Regions from separate parts of the Streptococcus pasteurianus genome, predicted to be linked through region 2. Evidence: predicted binding sites of a transcription regulator. Region 2 holds the regulator's gene; the other holds the start of a gene.

What was found. Region 2 encodes CtsR, which represses protease genes until heat stress. Its sites were predicted from a motif close to TTGGTCAAAAAAGGTCAAANA; they were not measured.
Region 1: the regulator CtsR is predicted to act here: its motif matches at 8,379-8,399, upstream of E8M05_RS03005 (ATP-dependent Clp protease ATP-binding subunit).

What each region holds. Positions count from the first base shown of each region.
Region 1 covers NZ_CP039457.1:536,088-547,102, reverse strand. Annotated here, with positions in the region: gene E8M05_RS03055 (bifunctional methylenetetrahydrofolate dehydrogenase/methenyltetrahydrofolate cyclohydrolase) at 1-836, opposite strand, end outside; gene E8M05_RS03050 (FeoB-associated Cys-rich membrane protein) at 990-1,130, opposite strand; gene feoB (ferrous iron transport protein B) at 1,135-3,273, opposite strand; gene E8M05_RS03040 (ferrous iron transport protein A) at 3,270-3,746, opposite strand; gene E8M05_RS03035 (amino acid ABC transporter ATP-binding protein) at 4,113-4,847, opposite strand; gene E8M05_RS03030 (amino acid ABC transporter permease) at 4,847-5,533, opposite strand; gene E8M05_RS03025 (DUF1797 family protein) at 5,788-6,018, opposite strand; gene argF (ornithine carbamoyltransferase) at 6,153-7,133, opposite strand; gene E8M05_RS03015 (helix-turn-helix transcriptional regulator) at 7,552-7,734, shown strand; gene E8M05_RS03010 (DUF3278 domain-containing protein) at 7,762-8,289, shown strand; gene E8M05_RS03005 (ATP-dependent Clp protease ATP-binding subunit) at 8,431-10,719, shown strand; gene E8M05_RS03000 (NUDIX hydrolase) at 11,007-11,015, shown strand, end outside.
Region 2 covers NZ_CP039457.1:2,028,157-2,039,171, reverse strand. Annotated here, with positions in the region: gene E8M05_RS10645 (S66 family peptidase) at 1-196, opposite strand, end outside; tRNA gene E8M05_RS10640 (tRNA-Cys) at 334-404, shown strand; gene rpsB (30S ribosomal protein S2) at 715-1,482, shown strand; gene tsf (translation elongation factor Ts) at 1,594-2,631, shown strand; gene E8M05_RS10625 (COG2426 family protein) at 2,760-3,224, opposite strand; gene E8M05_RS10620 (CtsR family transcriptional regulator) at 3,899-4,360, shown strand; gene E8M05_RS10615 (ATP-dependent Clp protease ATP-binding subunit) at 4,357-6,798, shown strand; gene dusB (tRNA dihydrouridine synthase DusB) at 6,872-7,849, opposite strand; gene hslO (Hsp33 family molecular chaperone HslO) at 7,842-8,708, opposite strand; gene E8M05_RS10600 (toxic anion resistance protein) at 8,923-10,200, opposite strand; gene E8M05_RS10595 (membrane protein) at 10,230-11,015, opposite strand, start outside.

The DNA.
Region 1 (11,015 bases), 660 kb from region 2:
AGGGCAGATTGATATGTTTGTTCCATAAGCATTGTAATGGTCATTGGACCAACGCCACCAGGTACTGGTGTGATAAAACTTGCGAGTGGTTCAACTTCGTCAAATTTAACATCTCCAATGAGCTTACCATTGTCATCACGGTTCATACCGACATCAATAACCACTGCCCCTTCTTTCACAAATTCTTTGGTTACAAAATGTCCTTGACCGATTGCCACGATTAAAACATCAGCTTGTTTTGTCACGCGCGCCAAATGACGTGTACGAGAATGCGCCAAGGTAACCGTTGCATTTTTGTCCAGTAATAGCTGCGCCATTGGTTTTCCGACAATATTTGAACGCCCAATGATGACAGCTGTTTTACCTTCTAAATCAATGTCATACTCACGAAGCAATTCCATAATGCCAGCTGGCGTACACGGTACCATGACAGGACGTCCATTCCAAAGGTGTCCTGTGTTGATTGGGTGGAAACCATCTACGTCTTTTTTAGGGTCAATTGCTAGAATCACACGCTTATCATTAATGTGTGCAGGAAGTGGCAATTGCACCAAAATACCATGGAAACGGTCATCCTCGTTATATTGTTCAATCACTTGAATTAATTCTTCTTCACTGATTGATTCTGAAAGGCGAACAGTTTCACTTAAAAATCCTGCTTTCTTAGCAGAACGTTCTTTATTTCGGACATAAACTTGACTAGCTGGATCATCACCAACAAGAATAACGACCAAACCAGGCACAACGCCCGTCTCAGCTTTTAATTTTTCAACTTTTTCAACTAATTCAGTCTGTTTTTTGACAGCTAAAGCTTTTCCATCTATAATTGTTGCCATATCATTCTCCAAAATTGTATTTCTTCCATTATACCAGAAAACAGCACTATATTCTATTTTCTTATTTTCAGAAAATTCTTTAAAATATTATTAATGCTATCTTTTATAACTATAAAAAAGCTTGCCCACATGAGCAAGCTCTCTCTTGTTAGTTTACTTTGCTGTTTTATGCATTTCATCTTTGACTGGGCAGTTACAATCACAATCACCACAAGATCCTTTTCCTTTGATGAAACTACGAAAGCCCATAAACACCGCAAATGCAATAATTGCAGCAATAATAATCGTTGACATAGTATTATTCTCCAGCTATTTCTAGATTATCTAAAGTAATCACTTTTTCTTTAACTTGTCTTGGTTTTCTAACGATAAAGTAAATAATAGTAATCAACAAGATAACGGCTACAATCGTCCAGAATGTGATGCCTTTACCATAGAAAACAACAAGCCCAAGTTGATAGATAATCAAACTAACCACATAAGCAAGTCCTGTTTGGAAGCCAATTGCACCAATTGTCCACTTCGCATCTCCCATTTCACGTTTGATAGCACCCATTGCAGCAAAACATGGCGCACAGAGCAGATTAAATGTCAAGAATGAATAAGCTGCTAGTGATGTGTAATCCAATTGCAAAGCATGATACAAACCACTAGTTGTGCTGTCATTATACAAGACACCGAATGTTCCAACAACGGCTTCTTTGGCTGCAAGCCCTGTCGCAGCTGCAACAGTAGCTTTCCAGTCACCAAAACCAAGTGGTTGGAAAATCCAAGCAATTGCTCTACCAAGAGCAGCAAGGATTGAATACTCCGTATCAACAGCTTGGAAAGCAAAATCATAAGATGACATAAACCAGATAATAACCGTCAAACTGAAAATGATGGTACCAGCACGTTTTACAAAGCTCATGGCTTTACCAAAGGCATAACGTAATACTGACCACACTTTTGGCATATGATAAGCTGGCAATTCCATGATAAATGGACTAACATAGCTTCCAAGGAAACTTGTTTTTTTAAGCGCAATCCCTGATAAAATAATTGTCAAGAAACCTATAAAATATGTAGATGGCGCAACAAATGGATTATCTGGGAAAAATGCTCCCGCAATCAAAGCAATAATTTCCAATTTAGCCGAACATGGCATGAACGTTGCTGTCATAATGGTAATACGACGGTCACGTTCGTTTTCAATGGTACGACTTGCCATAATCGCAGGCACACCACATCCTGTCGCAATCAACATCGGAATGAAAGATTTTCCTGACAACCCAAAGCGTCGGAACACACGGTCCATGACAAAGGCAATACGGCTCATGTAACCAATATCTTCTAAAATACCCAAACAGATAAATAGAACAAAGATTTGTGGCAAGAAACCAAGAACCGTACCAACCCCTGCAACGATTCCGTCAATAATCAATGATTCTAACCAACCAGATACGTGCAAGTAATCAAGACCAGCTTGTACCCAATTTGGCACCAAATCACCAAAGAGAACATCGTTCACCCAGTCTGTCCACATTGTTCCGACTGTTTGAATAGATAGGTAATAAACCAAGAACATAACTATCGCAAAAATCGGCAATGCCAAAATACGGTTTGTCACGACACGGTCGATTTTATCTGAAATCGTCATCTTGAAATTACTATCTTGGTTTTGTGCCATTTTAGCCACACGTTCGATAAATTCATAACGTTCATTGACAACGATAGATTCAGAATCCTCTGTGAAAATGTCTTCTGTGATTTTAATCACTTCATTGATTTCACCTTTTTGGAATTCTGACAATTCTACTTCATTTTGAACCAAGGCATCACGTTCAAAAAATTTAATAGCATAAAAACGTGCAGAACATTCTGGAACAATATCACCTAAGATATCAATAATTTGTTTCAAAGCCGCTTCAAATTTATCACTATAAGTAGGATATTGAATGGTATCAACGGTTTCTTTAGTGGTATATGCTGCTTTTTTGATAACTTTATCAACACCTGTATTCTTAATAGCACTAGTAGAAACGACTGGAACACCAAGTTGATAAGAAAGTTTATCGATATTAATCGTTTTTCCTTGACCTTTGAGGGCATCGCTCATATTAAGCGCAACGGTCACAGGAATACCTGTTTCAATCAACTGCGTTGTCAAATAAAGGTTACGTTCCAAGTTTGTCGAATCAACAACATTAAGAATGCTATCCGCATGATTACTCAATAAATAGTCACGTGCCACTTTTTCTTCTGGCGTATAAGGTGACATTGAGTAAATCCCTGGTAAGTCTTGCACTTTCCAATCACTGTGCTTTTTAACGGTACCACTTTTTCGTTCAACAGTAACACCAGGCCAGTTACCAACACGTTGACTTGTTCCAGTCAATAAATTAAAGAGACTGGTTTTCCCACTATTTGGATTCCCAATTAAGGCTATCTCTGTCATTTTTTCTCCTTACTATCTACTTTCACAACACTAATCATCTGCGCTTCTGATTTACGTAAGGTTAACTCGTAACCACGTAAACTAATTTCGATAGGGTCTCCTAATGGCGCTACTTTACGAAGATAAACTTTGGTATGGCGTGTTAATCCCATATCCATAAGGCGACGTTTTGCTTCATTAATAGCATAAATACCATCCACATAAGCAAATTCTCCAACTTTCAACTCTGAAAGAGGCAAAGTTTCAAGTTCTCCTTCTTCTTCAGTAACGTCAACATGATTTAAAATTGACTGATCAAATGCCAAACGGCTTGATTTAAGCATGACAATTGCACTCGTTGGCGTTTTTGAAACAACTTTTAACGAAGCACCAACTTTTAACCCTAAGTTTGATAAATGTCGAACACTTTCATCAGGTAAATCAATGCCAACGACTGCGTAGGGAATATCAATTTTAGCATTTTGCAAAATCAAAATTCTTGACCTCCTCGTAATTTTTTGATAAAATAATCGACCTTCTACTCGGTTCATTATATCATAAAAATAGGACAATTTTTCTATAAAAATTAATTTTTTATTTAATTATTCAATTAATTGTAATAATTCTAAATAATAACTTTATCTATTTAGAATCATTATAATATATGTTTTCAATCTTGTTTCATTCATTTACAATTTTTAAAAATAATTAAAATACAAAAATTAAGCATGCTTAATATAAAAACTATCATTCATTTATCTCTAATTAAATATTTATTTTTTACATATATTAAACTTCTTCCAGAACAAGAAAAAACTCAGCTGAGTTTATGTACTCAACCGAGGTTATTTTTTATTCTATTATAAAACTTTACTCAAGAAATCTTTTGTACGAGCTTCTTTGGTTTGTTCGAAGACTTCTTCGGGCGTTCCTTGTTCAACAATGACACCTCCGTCCATGAAGATAACACGATCAGCCACTTCACGTGCAAATCCCATTTCATGGGTAACAATCGCCATTGTCATTCCTGATTTTGCTAAATCTTGCATAACACCAAGTACTTCACCAACCATTTCTGGGTCAAGCGCTGATGTTGGTTCATCAAAGAGCAGTACATCTGGATCCATAGCAAGTCCACGCGCAATTGCGATACGTTGCTGTTGACCACCTGACAAACTAGCTGGATAAACGTCTGATTTGTCGCGGAGCCCAACTTTATCTAATAAATCATAAGCTTTTGCTTCTGCTTCTGCTTTAGAGATACCCTTTGTTTTAGTTGGTGATAATGTGATATTCTCAAGTACCGTCATATTTGGGAAGAGATTGAACTGTTGGAAAACCATTCCCATTTTTTCACGCATCTTGAAAATATCATTTTTCTTATCTGTAATATCAACACCCTCAAAAGTAATCATACCTTTTGTCGGTGTTTCAAGTAAGTTCATTGTACGAAGAAATGTTGATTTTCCTGACCCTGAAGGTCCAATGATAACAACCACTTCACCAGATTTAATATCAAGGTCAATACCTTTTAACACTTCATTTTTTCCGAAATATTTATGAAGTCCTTTAATTGAAATAAGCATTTCTGACATTAGTTGCTACCTCCATTTCCCATGCGTTTTTCAAGTCGTTTCACTAAGAATGACATCACAGTTGTCACCATGAGGTAGTAGAACGCAGCAAATAACAATGGTGTGATGGGCAAATACGTTGCTGTTACGACCGATTGGGCACCATTCCACAATTCCATAACTCCGATAGTTTGAAGAAGTGAACTATCTTTGATAATGGTAATAAATTCATTACCAAGTGCTGGTAAGATATTTTTGAGGGCTTGCGGCAAAATGACATAACGCATTGCATTGACTGGGCGAATACCAAGCGAATACGCCGCTTCAAGCTGTCCTTTTGGTACTGCTTCGATACCAGCACGGACGATTTCAGAAATATAAGCTCCGCTATTTAACGAAATAATAATGATACCTGGAAGCAAACGTGAAAAATCAAGGTCAAGAACACCAAAGCCAACGATTGGCGCATTATTAAAGTGTATCCAAGCAAAGGCAATCATGATTTGAACAACCATCGGAGTCCCACGAAAGACCCAAACGTAAAAACTAGCAATCCAATTTAAAACTTTTATATTTGTACGTTTAACTAAAGCAACCAAGATACCAATGATTGTCCCAAAGAAAACAACACATGCTGAAATCATAATGGTTACAAGGACACCATAGTTAAAATAAGCCCAATATTTTGGCAAAAATGAAAAGTCCATTTATTTCTCCTATAAACAATAATCAATTAATTATAACACAGATTGAATAAAAATACCAATAATTCATTTTTCTGGAAACAGACGTAAATACTTGATATAACAGCATTTCTATCATTATTAATAAACAAAAAAATAAAAAGCTCGCAATTTGCGAACTTTTTGCAATTCAAAATAGCAATATAAGAAAACGTTGAAACCACACTTAAGCAGGGCTTTACCAAAACCTTATACTCTGTCCTGAATTTTTCTTTATTTTAGTAAAGAAGGTCATAAATTTCCATTGCGATTAAATCGATGCTATCAAATGAGTAAGACTCACGCGCTTCAACATCACGCAAAGTGAAAACTGGACCATTTTCAGGGTCATTACTGAATGACACTTCTGCCACAACGACACCATCACGTTCAAAATTACGTTTTAGATTACTACTATCAGTTGTCATTAACTCAAGACGATTGATAATTCTCACCAAATGTGATTCCATGACTATTCTCCTCTTCGTTTATTGTCCATACTATTTTAACATAATTTCCTACAAACAAACAACAAAGGAATGTATTTTCTTTCTTTTATCTAAAATTCCTGTCAAAAGTGCCATTTTTCAGCGATTATTGTCCTTTAAATTGCTTTTAGTGAATTGTACATAATCGCTTTGATAGAATGCATACGGTTTTCAGCTTCTTGAAAAATGATTGAACTGTATTTTTGAAAAATCTCATCGGTAATTTCAAGTTCAGCAAGACCATATTTGTCATAAATTTCTTGACCAATTTCGGTATTAAGGTCATGGAAAGCTGGTAAGCAATGCATGACAATCACATCAGGATTTTCAGTTTTCGCTAATAGTTCTGCATTGATTTGGTAAGGCAATAAGAGGTCAATACGTTCTTTGAAATCAACTTTTTCTCCCATTGATACCCAAACATCAGTGTAAAGCATATCAACACCTTTAACCGCAGCAAGGTCATCTGTAATGGTTAATTCAGCACCATTGTTGTATTTTTGAGCAACTTCAATAATTTCAGCTTCAGGTTGCAAGCTGGCTGGCGCAATAATTTTAACATTGACACCAAGAATTGCCGAAGTCACAAGCAAAGAATTTGCCATATTATTACGCCCATCACCGACATAAGCAATCGTCAAGCCTTCTAATTTTCCAAAAACTTCTTTTAAGGTCATAAAATCAGCAATCATTTGTGTTGGATGCCAAGTATCTGTCAAACCATTCCAGACTGGCACACCAGAATACTCAGCCAAGGCTTCAACATCTTCTTGTTTGAAACCACGGTACTCAATCCCGTCAAACATCGAACCAAGAACTTTTGCCGTATCAATGACTGATTCCTTTTTACCAAGTTGAATCTCGCTACTACCAAGATAAGTCACGTTCATGCCCAAATCTTGCCCAGCCACCGTGAAAGCTGAACGTGTTCGTGTACTTGTCTTTTCAAAAATAAGAGCAATGTTCAACCCCTCTAAATATTTATGAGGAATTTTTTTCTTTTTCAACTCTTTAAATTTCAATCCTAAATCAATCAGTTCAACCAGTTCTTCCTTAGTAAAATCAATCTCTTTCAAAAATGAATCATTAATAGCCATACACTCGTCCATCCTTTTTCTTTGAATAATATACCTAATTTTAGCATAATTATACATTTTGTCAAGGAGATTTTGAATAAAAAATCATCTCCCCCAAAATACCACCACATTTGCCATTTATATTTGACATGTCATATATAAACACATACAAACAAACTTTTCTCTTGAAAAACGTAATAGCTATTTTATCAATGGATTATTTGCGAGCGAAGTGAGCAAACAAGAGGTTGCAAATAAATCTGATAAGGTCAGCATCATTCGTAAGAAATTTTTGTGAATCTAAAATAAGAACTGCCAGTCAATCACTGCAATCTTTAGAAATTTCTTGGGTTCCTTCAATAGCCCACTAGACTATTGAACCTGCCGTCGGCTCAAACCATCCAGTGGATAGTTTGAGGTCTGAGCCTAGAAATAAAAAATCAAGGAACTTAAGAAAAGTAACAAAAAAATTTTTGCTAAAAAACAAATAGGTGTTACCCGCCAAACGGTTAACCTCATCGAAAATAATAAGTATAGTCCGTCATTTGAACTTTGTATCACATTAGTGGAGGCGTTGCAAACTAATCTCAACACACTTTTTTGGGAAACTAGACATTTATAATTTTGGGAATTTTAAAGGAAAATCATTATGAAAACGAAGAAAATATCACTTTGGTTAAAATTTATTAAACGTTTCTACGGAATTAATGGCAAATTAGACGAATATCGCGAACAAGAAGTTAATCGTATCAGCAATAAACTGTTTATCGGTCTTTTTTTCTTTGAGTTATTCTTTTCTGCTATTATTTTACTCATCAACCAGACAATAGCGGCCACTGCTGTCCTCTATATTAATCTCTTCGGCCTCATTTTTGTTATTCCTATTATTCTTCTTGTTATGTTGACCAATCGTGATTTGCAAACATCATTGGAAATCCCTAAAAATGAAGTCGAACAGACACGGCAGAATGCTCGCAAAAAGGGCTGGTTAGTTGATGGAATTTTTGCACTATTCATGCTCGTTTTTAACGCTTTTAGCAAATGGCAAGAGGGAAAAAATCCTTTGGAACTCTTCACAAATCCTCTCAGACTTATCGCAATCACCCTCGGTGGGGTAATTTGGGGCGCTGCTATGGGGTCTATGACAGCCAGTCAAATTGACCCTGAGAAAGCATAGCACTCTTAGCGTAAGAGTGCTAATTTTTTAATGCTTTTTACTTGATTTCTATTAACCTAGTGCTATAATAGAATCATGAACTTTGACTATCTTTGACCTTTATTGTCAATGTCAAGCCGTTACGAAAGGAGGGTATTATATATGCTCTGTCAAAATTGTCATTTAAACGAATCAACAATTCATCTCTATACAAATGTCAATGGTCAGCAAAAGCAAATTGATTTGTGCCAAAATTGCTATCAAATCATGAAAACTGACCCTAACAATACTATTTTAGGTGGTTTAGGAAATGCACAAACTTCTTCCACACAAAATCAATCTACTGGTATGAATCCTTTTGATGATTTCTTCAGTAATTTAAATAATTTCCACGCATTCGGTGGACAAGATTTCCAAAATACGCCTCCAACACAATCAGGTGGTGGAAATAACGGCGGCAATAATAACAATTATCGTCCAAACGGCGCAGCTAGCCAACAGCAACAACAAAAAGGTTTGCTAGAAGAATTTGGTATCAACGTTACTGATATTGCTCGTCGCGGTGACATCGACCCTGTCATTGGACGTGATGCCGAAATCATTCGTGTGATTGAAATTCTTAACCGTCGTACCAAAAATAATCCTGTTCTTATTGGTGAACCAGGGGTTGGTAAAACAGCCGTTGTTGAAGGATTAGCTCAAAAAATCGTAGATGGTAACGTTCCACAAAAACTTCAAAATAAACAGGTTATTCGTCTTGATGTCGTTAGCCTTGTGCAAGGAACAGGTATTCGTGGTCAATTTGAAGAACGTATGCAAAAACTCATGGAAGAAATCCGTGAACGCAAGGACGTTATTCTCTTCATTGACGAAATTCACGAAATTGTCGGTGCTGGTTCTGCAGGCGACGGCAACATGGACGCTGGTAATATTTTAAAACCAGCACTTGCTCGTGGTGAACTTCAATTAGTTGGTGCTACGACACTCAATGAATACCGCATTATTGAAAAAGATGCAGCACTTGAACGCCGTATGCAACCTGTCAAAGTTGATGAACCAAGCGTGGAAGAAACGATTACGATTCTTCGTGGTATTCAAAAGAAATACGAAGATTATCATCATGTCAAATACAGCGATGATGCAATTGAAGCTGCCGCAAATCTTTCTAACCGTTACATTCAGGATCGCTTCCTCCCAGATAAAGCCATTGATTTGCTAGACGAAGCTGGTTCTAAAATGAATTTAACCCTTAACTTTGTTGACCCACAAGAAATCGACAAGCGTTTAGTGGAAGCTGAAAACCTAAAAACACAAGCTACTCGCGAAGAAGATTATGAACGCGCAGCTTATTTCCGTGACCAAATCGCTAAATACAAGGAAATGCAACAACAAACAATCAACGAAGACGATATCCCAGTCATTACTGAAAAGACTATCGAAGCTATCGTTGAAGAAAAAACTAACATTCCTGTTGGTGATTTGAAAGAAAAGGAACAATCACAATTAATTAATCTTGCTGATGATTTGAAAACACACGTCATTGGTCAAGATGATGCCGTTGACAAGATTGCCAAAGCTATTCGCCGTAATCGTGTCGGTCTTGGTACCCCAAATCGTCCAATCGGTTCGTTCCTCTTTGTTGGACCAACTGGTGTTGGTAAAACAGAACTTTCTAAACAATTAGCGATTGAACTTTTCGGCTCAGCTGACAGTATGATTCGTTTCGATATGTCTGAATACATGGAAAAACATGCGGTCGCTAAACTTGTCGGAGCGCCTCCAGGATACGTTGGTTACGAAGAAGCTGGTCAATTGACAGAAAAAGTTCGCCGTAATCCATACTCACTCATCCTTCTTGACGAAGTTGAAAAAGCGCATCCTGATGTTATGCATATGTTCTTGCAAGTTCTTGATGACGGTCGTTTGACTGACGGTCAAGGTCGTACAGTAAGCTTCAAAGATACTATTATTATCATGACTTCTAATGCTGGTACTGGTAAAACAGAAGCTTCAGTTGGTTTCGGTGCTACTCGTGAAGGACGTACAAATTCTGTTCTTGGTGAACTTAGCAACTACTTCAGTCCTGAATTCATGAACCGTTTCGACGGTATTATCGAATTTAAGGCTCTTAGCAAAGACAATCTTCTCCAAATTGTTAACCTTATGCTTGACGATGTCAATAAACGCCTAGCAACTAACGATATTCACCTCGAAGTTTCTGATAAAGTAAAAGAAAAATTAGTTGACCTTGGCTACGATCCTAAAATGGGTGCTCGTCCATTACGTCGTACTATCCAAGATCACATTGAAGATGCCATTACAGACTTCTATCTTGAAAACCCAAGCGAAAAAGATTTGAAAGCTGTTATGACAAGTAATGGTAAAATTATCATCAAATCTGCTAAAAAAATTGAAAAAGAAGAAACAACCGTTTCAGCAGAATCAGAATAATGAAACTCTAAATAGTTTGGGACGACAATAGTTCCAAACTATTTCTTTCTTTGCTTCAAATGACTTTACTAGTGACAGCTCATCAACAAGACTTGATGATATTCCAGATTTCCACAACATTCTCTGCTCTGCTGTTTTTATAACGGCAAATTGTCATAAAAAAATCAAAATATTCCGATAATTTTATAGAAAAAAGTTCATTTTTTTAGTATAATGTCACCAACAGACACTCGTACTAATTATTTTGGTCTCCACTATTTCTATCATATTTTTCATAGGAGAATATCATGACAAAT
Region 2 (11,015 bases):
AATCAGCAATACGGCTCTTGATTGAAGAAGAATAGAGCATATCAGATTCTAAGTAATGCTCTGAAAATGACACACGAAATCCTAGATTTTCTAACGTTTCTTTGGCAGAAAGATTGGCTTCAAATCCACCCAAGCGAGCAATTGAATCTGACGGGCTGAGTACGCGAATATGACTGTTAGGACTTAGTTTTTTCATAAAACACCTCCAAAGATTTTTAGTATTATAGCATAAATGCCGTATTTTACAAGGGAAATAGAATTGGTCGATAAGTTCAGAATTTAAGAAATTTACTTGACGCCGCTTAGATTTTAAGGTAGAATATTATTTGTTATGGCGGTATAGCCAAGTGGTAAGGCACGGCTCTGCAAAAGCTTGATCGTCGGTTCAAATCCGTCTACCGCCTTTATATATAATGTGTTTACGCCAAAAGCCCGACAGAGTCGGGCTTTTGTTTTTGTGATAAGGATAAGGGAATAAGAATTTATCATGGCAGAGATTTAATGATAGGAGGTAGTGCCAAAATACTTTAAAGAAAAGCTTTTTAAGGTTGCATTTGACTTGTCAAAATAGAGGTTTTATGGTAAACTATAACAGTTGTTTTATGCAACAAATACTCATTCTGGATGTATTGTGAACCTGTTGCTCTTTATGGGTGGGTTTGCAAGATGAAGTCTGGGAGAGGAAAAAACATTATAAAAAAGGAGAAACTACTCATGGCAGTAATTTCAATGAAACAACTTCTTGAGGCTGGTGTTCACTTTGGTCACCAAACTCGTCGCTGGAACCCTAAGATGGCTAAATACATCTTCACAGAACGTAACGGTATCCACGTTATTGACCTTCAACAAACTGTAAAAATGGCTGATGTAGCTTACGAATTCGTTCGTGATGCAGCTGCTAACGACGCTGTTATCTTGTTTGTTGGTACTAAAAAGCAAGCTGCTGATGCTGTTAAAGAAGAAGCAGAACGTGCTGGTCAATACTACATCAACCACCGTTGGTTGGGTGGAACTCTTACAAACTGGGATACTATCCAAAAACGTATCGCTCGTTTGAAAGAAATCAAACGCATGGAAGAAGATGGAACTTTTGAAGTTCTTCCTAAGAAAGAAGTTGCTCTTCTTAACAAACAACGTGCTCGTCTTGAAAAATTCTTGGGTGGTATCGAAGATATGCCTCGTATCCCAGACGTAATGTACGTTGTTGATCCACACAAAGAACAAATCGCTGTTAAAGAAGCTAAAAAACTTGGTATCCCTGTTGTTGCAATGGTTGATACAAACGCTGATCCAGATGATATCGATGTTATCATCCCAGCAAACGATGACGCTATCCGTGCCGTTAAATTGATTACATCTAAATTGGCTGATGCTGTTATCGAAGGACGTCAAGGTGAAGATGCAGATGTTGATTTTGCATCAGAAGCACAAGCTGACTCAATCGAAGAAATTGTTGAAGTTGTAGAAGGCGACAACGAATAAGATTTTAAGGCTTAACAGTCTTTGATATGCTTTAAAACGGGGCAGAAAGCAAACCGCTCTGTCTCGTTTTTATTATTTTGGAAAACAAAAAAATCCTGGAGGACATAAAAAATGGCAATTACTGCAGCTCAAGTAAAAGAATTGCGCGAAAAATCAGGTGCTGGTGTCATGGACGCTAAAAAAGCACTTGTTGAAACTGATGGTGACATGGAAAAAGCAATTGAATTGCTTCGCGAAAAAGGTATGGCTAAAGCAGCTAAAAAAGCTGACCGCGTAGCCGCTGAAGGTTTGACTGGCCTTTATGTTGACGGTAACGTTGCAGCAGTTGTTGAAGTTAACGCTGAAACTGACTTCGTTGCTCAAAACGCACAATTCGTTGAATTGGTTAAAGAAACAGCTAAAGCTATCGCTGAACAAAAACCTGCTGATAACGAAGAAGCACTTAAAGTTACTTTGACTTCAGGTGAAACTTTAGAAGCAGCTTATGTTAATGCAACTGCGACTATCGGTGAAAAAATTTCATTCCGTCGTTTCGCTCTTATCGAAAAAACTGATGATCAACACTTTGGTGCATACCAACACAACGGTGGACGTATCGGTGTTGTAACTGTTATTGAAGGTGGCGACGAAGCTCTTGCTAAGCAAATCTCAATGCACGTTGCAGCTATGAAACCAACAGTTCTTTCATACGAAGAACTTGATCAAGAATTCATTCACGATGAATTAGCTCAAATGAACCACAAAATCGATCAAGATAACGAATCACGTGCAATGGTTAACAAACCAGCTCTTCCACACTTGAAATTCGGTTCTAAATCACAATTGTCTGATGAAGTAATCGCTCAAGCTGAAGAAGATATCAAGGCAGAACTAAAAGCAGAAGGCAAACCAGAAAAAATCTGGGATAAAATCATCCCTGGTAAAATGGATCGCTTCATGCTTGATAACACTAAAGTTGACCAACAATACACACTTCTTGCACAAGTTTACATCATGGATGACAGCAAAACTGTTGAACAATACCTTGATTCAGTAAATGCTAAAGTTATCACTTTTGCTCGCTTTGAAGTTGGTGAAGGTATCGAAAAAGCAGCTAACGACTTTGAATCAGAAGTTGCAGCAACAATGGCAGCAGCACTTAACAAATAAGAATAGCTTGCTAATAAAATAACCATCTGAGATAGAAATCTCAGGTGGTTTTGTATGCTTGAGAAATCTTGCTAACAGTTGATAAAAAACAACATTAAAAGAGCTTGGTTTGCTTCCTAAGCTCTTTTTTAGCTAAATGCTCCTAAGCCGAGAATTGTTAGTGTTCCCATGATTAGTCCTGCGAGGATAACCCCGAGCATAACTGCAACGACGCTTTGTTTGAAGTTCCAATCGAGGATTGATGCGGCTAATATTCCGGACCAGGCTCCTGTTCCAGGAATGGGGATACCAACAAAGAGTAATAAGGCGATAAATAGTCCACGGTTACCAGCAGTCGCAGCTAGTTTTTTACCACCGCTGTGACCTTTTTTCAAACACCAAGTAAAGAAACCACCGATAACTGGTTTATCTGCTCCCCATTCAAGCACACGACGTGCGAAGAAGAAGATAATTGGGATGGGGAGCATATTACCGACAACGCCGATAATAAGTGCTTGCCACATTGGAATACCAGTGGCGATTGCATAAGGAACAGCGCCACGAAGTTCTACAAGAGGAAGCATGGAAATCAAAAATGTAATAATATAGTTCATTTACTTGAAACCTTTCATTTGTTACAGATTTTATTGTATCCTATCTCTTGAGCAAACACAACCAAAATCTGTCTTTCGGTGATTGTTTTAGGCTGAAAATAGTATCATGATTGGTGTGATTGACTATTTGAGTGCCTTTCTTTGACAAGAGATGTTAGCTCATGCTATAACAACAGCAAGGAGAATTTCAGAGTAATATCTGAGTACAAGAAAAGCACCTTGCCGGCCAAAGCTAAGGTACTTTTTATCATCGCTTACAACTTTGCAATGTCTCAGAGAAGGACAACTATTTTTCAATATCATCAAAATGCTTCTCTATCCATTTTTTACGTATAGCTGTGCTAAAGTGAATTACAACAAGATTTACTATGTTGCGCACGATAATTAAAAGAAAAACTTGGTACAATACGCTAACGCACATTCTTTCGCAAGCGATTAGGGGAGTTGCCAAAGCGTACACAATGGGTTAATGCACTCAATTCTTACTTGCTCAATATACTGGATTGGTGTGATTGACTTTATTTTTATGAAACTTGAGATGATGATATTAAATTTATCTAAATTAGTAGGGCTTATTTTCCCCTAAAAAGGATATTTTTGTTATAATGATAGTCAGTTATAGTCAAAGATAGTCTATTTGGAAATGGTCATTAATCTTGAAAAGGAGGAAGCTAATGGCAAAAAATACATCTGATAGTATTGAAGAATACATTAAGCAATTACTTGCCCAATCAGGTATTGCCGAAATTAAGCGGTCAAACTTGGCAGATACCTTTCAAGTTGTTCCTAGCCAGATTAATTATGTGATTAAAACGCGTTTCACGGAAAGTCGTGGTTATACTGTCGAAAGTAAACGTGGTGGCGGAGGTTATATCCGCATTGCCAGAGTGCGTTTTTCAGATCAACATCAAATGTTTGGTAATCTTATGGCAAACATTGGTGAACGTATTAGTGAGCAGGTTTTCACGGATTTGATTCAGTTGCTGTTTGATGAAAAAATCATTACTGAACGTGAAGGAAATTTGATTTTAGCAACAGCTTCGGATGATGTTCTTGGCAAAGATGCTCCAGAGATTAGGGCACGTATGTTGCGGAAAATTTTACAAAGATTAGATAGAAAAGGATTCCATTTATGAGTGAGTATTCGATAAAAATGCAAGAGGTTTTCAGTGTTGCTCAATACCAAGCAGCGCGTTTTGAAAGCCCATATTTAGAAAGTTGGCACGTCCTTTTAGCTATGGTTGCTATCCATGACTCAGTCGCAGGGCTAACATTTGCGGAATACCAAACTAAAATCGCCTATGAAGAATATGAAGCGGCAGCTGTTTTAGCCATTGGGAAATCACCGTTAACGGACGTTGACAGAGTTCATTTTGTAGAACAATCTAAAGCTCTTAGTGACGTTTTAGCATTTGCTGAGTCTATTTGTCAGGTGACTGGCGGTAACGAAATCGGGACAGAACACGTGCTTTATGCGATGTTGTTAAACCTTGATTTATTTGCCACACGTTTGCTAGAAGTTGCTGGTTTTAAAAATAAAGAAGACGGTGACGCTGCTCGTTTGATTGATTTGCGTAAGAGTTTGGCACGTAATGCTGGTTTTACAAAGGAAAATATCAAGGCTATTCATGGGCTTCGTAAGCCGAAAAAAGCGACAATGGGCGGTGCTTTTTCTGAAATGATGAAACCACAGTCAACAGCGGGGGATTTGTCAGATTTCACGCGTGATTTGACAGAGATGGCAGGTCAAGGAAAATTAGAACCTGTTATCGGTCGTGAAAAAGAAATTTCTCGTATGGTGCAGGTGCTTAGTCGCAAAACGAAAAACAATCCAGTTTTAGTAGGGGAAGCTGGTGTTGGTAAAACGGCTCTTGCTTACGGTTTGGCACAGCGAATTGTCAATGGTGCGATTCCGTATGAACTCCAAGACATGCGTGTTTTAGAGCTTGATATGATGAGCGTTGTGGCTGGTACGCGATTCCGTGGTGATTTTGAAGAACGCATGAACCAAATCATCTCAGATATTGAGGAAGACGGTCATATTATTCTTTTCATTGACGAAGTGCATACGATTATGGGTTCAGGCTCTGGAATTGACAGCACTTTGGATGCGGCTAATATTCTAAAACCAGCGCTTGCGCGTGGTACGCTTCATATGGTTGGTGCGACAACGCAAGAAGAATATCAAAAACATCTTGAAAAAGATGCGGCGCTTTCTCGCCGTTTTGCTAAGATTACCATTGAAGAACCAAGTGTTGAAGATGCTTACCAAATCTTGCTTGGGTTAAAGAAATCATATGAAGATTTTCATAATGTGGTGATTTCTGACGAAGCTGTTTTAACGGCTGTCAAAGCTGCGCATCGCTATTTGACAAGTAAAAATCTTCCTGACTCAGCGATTGATTTGCTTGATGAAGCAAGTGCAACGGTTCAAGGTTTGGTGAAAAAAGAAGCGCCAGCTACTTTGACACCTGCTGATAAAGCTATTTTGGAAGGTGATTTCAAATTGGCAACGAAATTGCTGAAAGAGTCACGCAAGAAGCCAAATCGTAAACCAACTGCTGTGACAGAAGATGATATTATGGCAACGCTCAGTCGTTTGTCAGGTATTCCTGTTGAGAAAATGACACAGGCAGATAGTAAGAAATACTTGAACCTTGAAAAAGAACTCCATAAGCGTGTGATTGGCCAAGATTCAGCTATTTCAGCGATTAGTCGTGCTATTCGTCGTAATCAAGCGGGCATTCGTACAGGCAAACGTCCGATTGGGTCGTTTATGTTCTTGGGTCCAACGGGTGTTGGTAAAACAGAGTTGGCTAAAGCACTAGCAGAACTGCTATTTGATGATGAATCTGCTCTTATCCGTTTTGATATGTCTGAGTATATGGAAAAATTTGCGGCGAGTCGTCTTAACGGAGCTCCTCCAGGATATGTCGGTTACGAAGAAGGTGGCGAATTGACTGAAAAAGTTCGCAACAAACCTTATTCTGTGCTTCTATTTGACGAAGTTGAAAAAGCCCACCCAGATATTTTCAATGTGCTTCTCCAAGTGTTGGATGACGGTGTGCTGACGGATAGTCGTGGTCGTAAAGTTGATTTTTCAAACACGATTATCATCATGACATCAAATCTTGGGGCAACCGCTTTGCGTGATGAAAAGACAGTTGGTTTTGGTGCGCGTGATATGGCTCATGATTATGAGGCAATGCAAAAACGCATCATGGAAGAACTCAAAAAAGCTTACCGACCTGAATTCATCAACCGTATTGATGAAAAGGTTGTTTTCCACAACTTAACTCAAGAAAATATGCGTGATGTCGTGAAAATCATGGTTAAACCATTGATTGCGACACTAGCTGAAAAAGATATTACGCTAAAATTCCAACCATCAGCATTGAAATATTTAGCCGAAATTGGATACGACCCAGAAATGGGAGCTCGTCCGCTTCGCCGTACTCTGCAAGATAAAGTTGAAGATGAATTATCAGAGCTTATTCTATCAGGCGAATTGGCAAGTGGAAATACCCTTAAAATCGGCGTTTCTAAAGGGAAACTCAAATTTGATATTGCTTAATAATAAAATAAAAACAGCTGCTAAGTTTAACTTAGTAGCTGTTTTTGGGTTTGTTATCGGTGAAATTTCCCAATCATCGTAAGCTGTTAAAGATTTCTTTGACTTCGTCAATAGTTTCTGCGCGTGAGACGGCTCCACGGATTTTGGCAGCGCCAGCGGTACCACGGAGGTAGTGTGGGGCTAAACCACGGAATTCACGGACAGCGATTTTTTCACCTTTGAGGTCGATGAGACGTTTGAGGTGATCTTCTGCGATGTCCAATTTTTTGACAAATGGAAGGTCTGGCAGTTCTTCGCCTGTTTCAAAGTAATGATTGATTTGAGTGAAGATGTATGGATTGTTCATGGCTGCGCGTCCAACCATAACGGCATCAACACCGATTTCTTCAATCATGTATTTAGCATCGTGAACGTTACGGACATCACCGTTTCCAATAAATGGAATTTTGGTAATGGCTTTTGAAACACGAGCAAGTGTCTCGTGGTCACATGTTCCAGTGTACATTTGCTCACGTGTACGTCCATGCATAGCAAGGGCAGACACTCCAGCTGATTCGGCAGCAAGTGCATTTTCAACAGCGAGCTCACTATCTGACCAGCCAGTACGCATTTTGACAGTCAATGGAATATCGAGAACAGAAGTGACTTCATTGATAATGTGATAAATTTTATCAGGGTCTTTGAGCCATTTTGCGCCTGCTTCATTTTTGACAACCTTATTCACAGGGCAGCCCATATTGATGTCAACGATGTCAGCTTTGGTATTTTCTTGGATGAATTCAGCTGCGCGTTTAAGTCCGTCTGCGTCACCACCAAATAATTGAATTGACATTGGATGCTCATTTTCATCAATGTGAAGCATGTGAAGAGTTTTTTCGTTATTGTAGAGGAGACCTTTTTCAGAAATCATCTCCATGACAACTAAGCCCGCTCCAAATTCTTTTGCAATCGTACGAAAGGCAGAATTTGTCACTCCTGCCATGGGTGCTAGCACCGTACGGTGAGGAATTTCAACATCACCAATCATAAATGATGAGCTGAGTTTAGTCATTGATTAATCCCTCCAAGTCATTTTCGGTGAAGTTGTAAGTTTTACCACAGAATTGGCAAGTGATTTCGGCACCGTGGTCCTCGTCTTTCATGGCTTTGAGTTCTTCTTTGCCAAGAGTGACAAGAGCAGCTTCAAAACGTTCACGTGAACAATCACAATTAAAGCCGATTTCTTCTTCAGCAAGGACTTTGTACTCATCCTCGCCATAGATTGCTTTTAAAAGAGCTTCAACGTGGTCGTCAGATTCCAAAAGTTTTGAAATAGCAGGCATTTCTTGGATACGTTTTTCATAGCGGTTGATTTCTTCTTCAGAAGCACCTGGAAGGACTTGCAACATAAAGCCACCAGCAACTTCGACCTTGTCATTGTCGTCAAGAAGAACGTTAAGCCCAACGGCAGAAGGTGTTTGTTCAGATTCAGTCAAATAAAAAGCCAAATCTTCACCGATTTCACCTGAGACAAGTGGTGTTGAAGAAGTGTAAGGGTTACCTGTACCGTAGTCTGTGATGACAACGAATTGACCAGCACCCATGAATGGTCCAACCATGACTTCGCCAGTAGCGGTTTTCTTAATATCAACGCCAGTATTTTGAATATAGCCTTTGACATGTCCTTTAGTATCAGCCACAGAGATAATGTGACCAAGTGAGCTATCACCAATAACTTTGACGGTTACTTTGCTGTCTCCTTTCTGATTGGCAGCTAGGATTTGATTGGCAATAAGCGTTCTACCTAGGGCAACAGTAGAGCTAGAAAGTGTCTGATGTTTTTCTTGTGCAGATCTAACCGTCTCAGTGCTATTAAGCACATAAGCACGGAAAGAACCAGATTTTGAAATTGATTTTATAAGTTTATCCATAAGAACATTATAACACAAAGCAAATTTGATGGGCTAGTATTGTGGTTGGTAAAAGCGTAATCATCTGGGAGAAAATTAGGGCTTTAAGTCTGGTAGTTTGTTTGGAAAAGTAAAACTGCCCTATTCCTTAAAGTGAGGAGCAAGGCAGTTGGTAATTTTTATGATGTTGCAGTTAGTTGATAGCGAGTTGCTCGCATTATACTAGTCGATTCTCTTAGTCGTTTTCTGGTGTGATGTCTTTCTTTTTAACATTTTCTTGGCTTTCTTTACCTTCGTTGAGGAGAGCTTCGATGATTTTTTGGTCACGAATTTTAACAGAATCGTTGATTGTCTCAGCAGATTTAACAACGGCTGCTTCGAGTTGAGCACGCTGTTGTCGACCGTTGTCGATTGCAGCAATAATGCCGTTATTTTGTTCGACGAGGCTTTCAGCAAGTGCGGTCACGGATTGGATTGAAACGGTTGGGCTTTGTGCTGTGCGTTCAAGCATTGGAATGGCTTCTTTGCTTGTTTCAGCAAGCATTTGAAGCGCAGCGTTATTAGCATTGACAATAGCATCAGCAGTTACGCCAGATTTGACCGATTGTTGTAGAATACCGAGTTGGGCAATTGACAATTTCATTGTCGGAATGGTGTTGCGACGTAGCATGCCAAGTTTTTGACGCATATCTGATGACACTTTAACCATGTTGCGCATTTGTGGCGTTGTTGTCCAAGCGACATAAAGGCGACTGAGGTATTCGGTGTGTTGTTGTTCCAATGTATTGATGACTTCGGTCATGCGTGCCAATTCGTCTGATTTTGTTTGGTATTCAGGCGTTGCGCTATCAAGTGTAGTAATTTCATTTTGCAATTGGCTAGCACGGTTGGCGCCTTCGGTTTGAGCGGCTTCGATGAAAGCAATGACACCGACAAGATTTTCGATAGATTTGTTATTGTCCTCAATAAGCATTTCAGCAGAGACAATGTTACGTGCTAAGGTTTCTTCTTGTTTGACAACAGCGGCAGCCATGCCATCCATTTTTTGTTCAATATTTTGCGAATCAAAATAGAATTCTTGCAAAGTGTCTTTACCTTGTTTGAAAAGTTTTTGCAAGAAATTTGGTTTCTTTTCAAGCTCAGCAGGTTTAGCATCTTTGTATTTGGCGATAAAGCCGTTTAGTTCGCGGTTGGTGTTTTTGAGCAATTCATCTACTTGAGGAATTTCAAGTTTCTTTTGCTCTGACAAAATGCGATTGACAGTCGTGTTGACTTCCTCAACAGCTGATGTTCCAAAATCAAGAAGAGCATTTTGGTCAGCAACGAAATTATCGATCAAAGCAGGTGCTTTAGCTGTAATTGCTGATTGTTGTTCAGGTGACAATTTGTCGTAGAATGAGACTTGTCCTGTTGAGCTGGTGTCGCTTGAAACAATAATTTCAGTTGTTTTATCTGTTTTTGTAATCGCATTTTCAGCGATTTTATCAATATCAAAGTTGAAAGTATCAGCCATTAGAATTCTCCTTTATGTGCAAGGCAACATTATAAGTTTGTGTCATCGTCAGCCATCATACGAAGGCTAATATCAAAGTCTTTTAAATCACTTTCGTTCAGTTTTCTCAATGTTTCGTCTAATGCCAAGTCAAATTTTTCCATAGCTGTTTTGGCCTGTGCCAAACGTTCCTCGGCATTGTAATAATCTTTTGGAGATTTTTTGATTTTGAGATAACCCTCTAAAATATCTCGAAAACGTTCCATGTCTGCTTCGTGAAGGGCGGTTAATTCTTCTTTGTTATCCGCATTTTCAATCTTTTCCAGAATGGTTAAGTGGTCTTTTTGAATGTTGTTGTAAAGCTTGGTCAACTCGGGAGCGTATTGAAGCAATTCTTTTTCTTCACCTGAAGCTTGCGGTGTTGCTGGTGAAACGTCCAATTTTTCCAGTTGTAACAAGATATCTTCCTCAACACTCTCTGCTTTCTGAAGGATACGTTTAGAGATTTTGAGGTCCATTTTAGATTTTAAGTCAGTGACTTCAGTTTTGATGTTGCGGATTTTGGGCAATAGCTGGCGCGCAACGACAACATATTGCGTGTAATCTTTTTCATCAAGGTAATTATCCAAAAGTTTAACTTGGCGGTCAGCCAGTCTAATACTATCTTTTAAATCTTGTAAACGTTGTTCGGTATTGACTTTTTCAAGTCGTGTCTGCTTGGTTGCCAAATAATAAACACCATATCCAACCCCTGCAATAAGAACAATAGGTAAAATGATTTCTAAAAGGCTCTCAAGCAAAGCAATAAGAATAATAACTCCGATAATAGCGGTGAA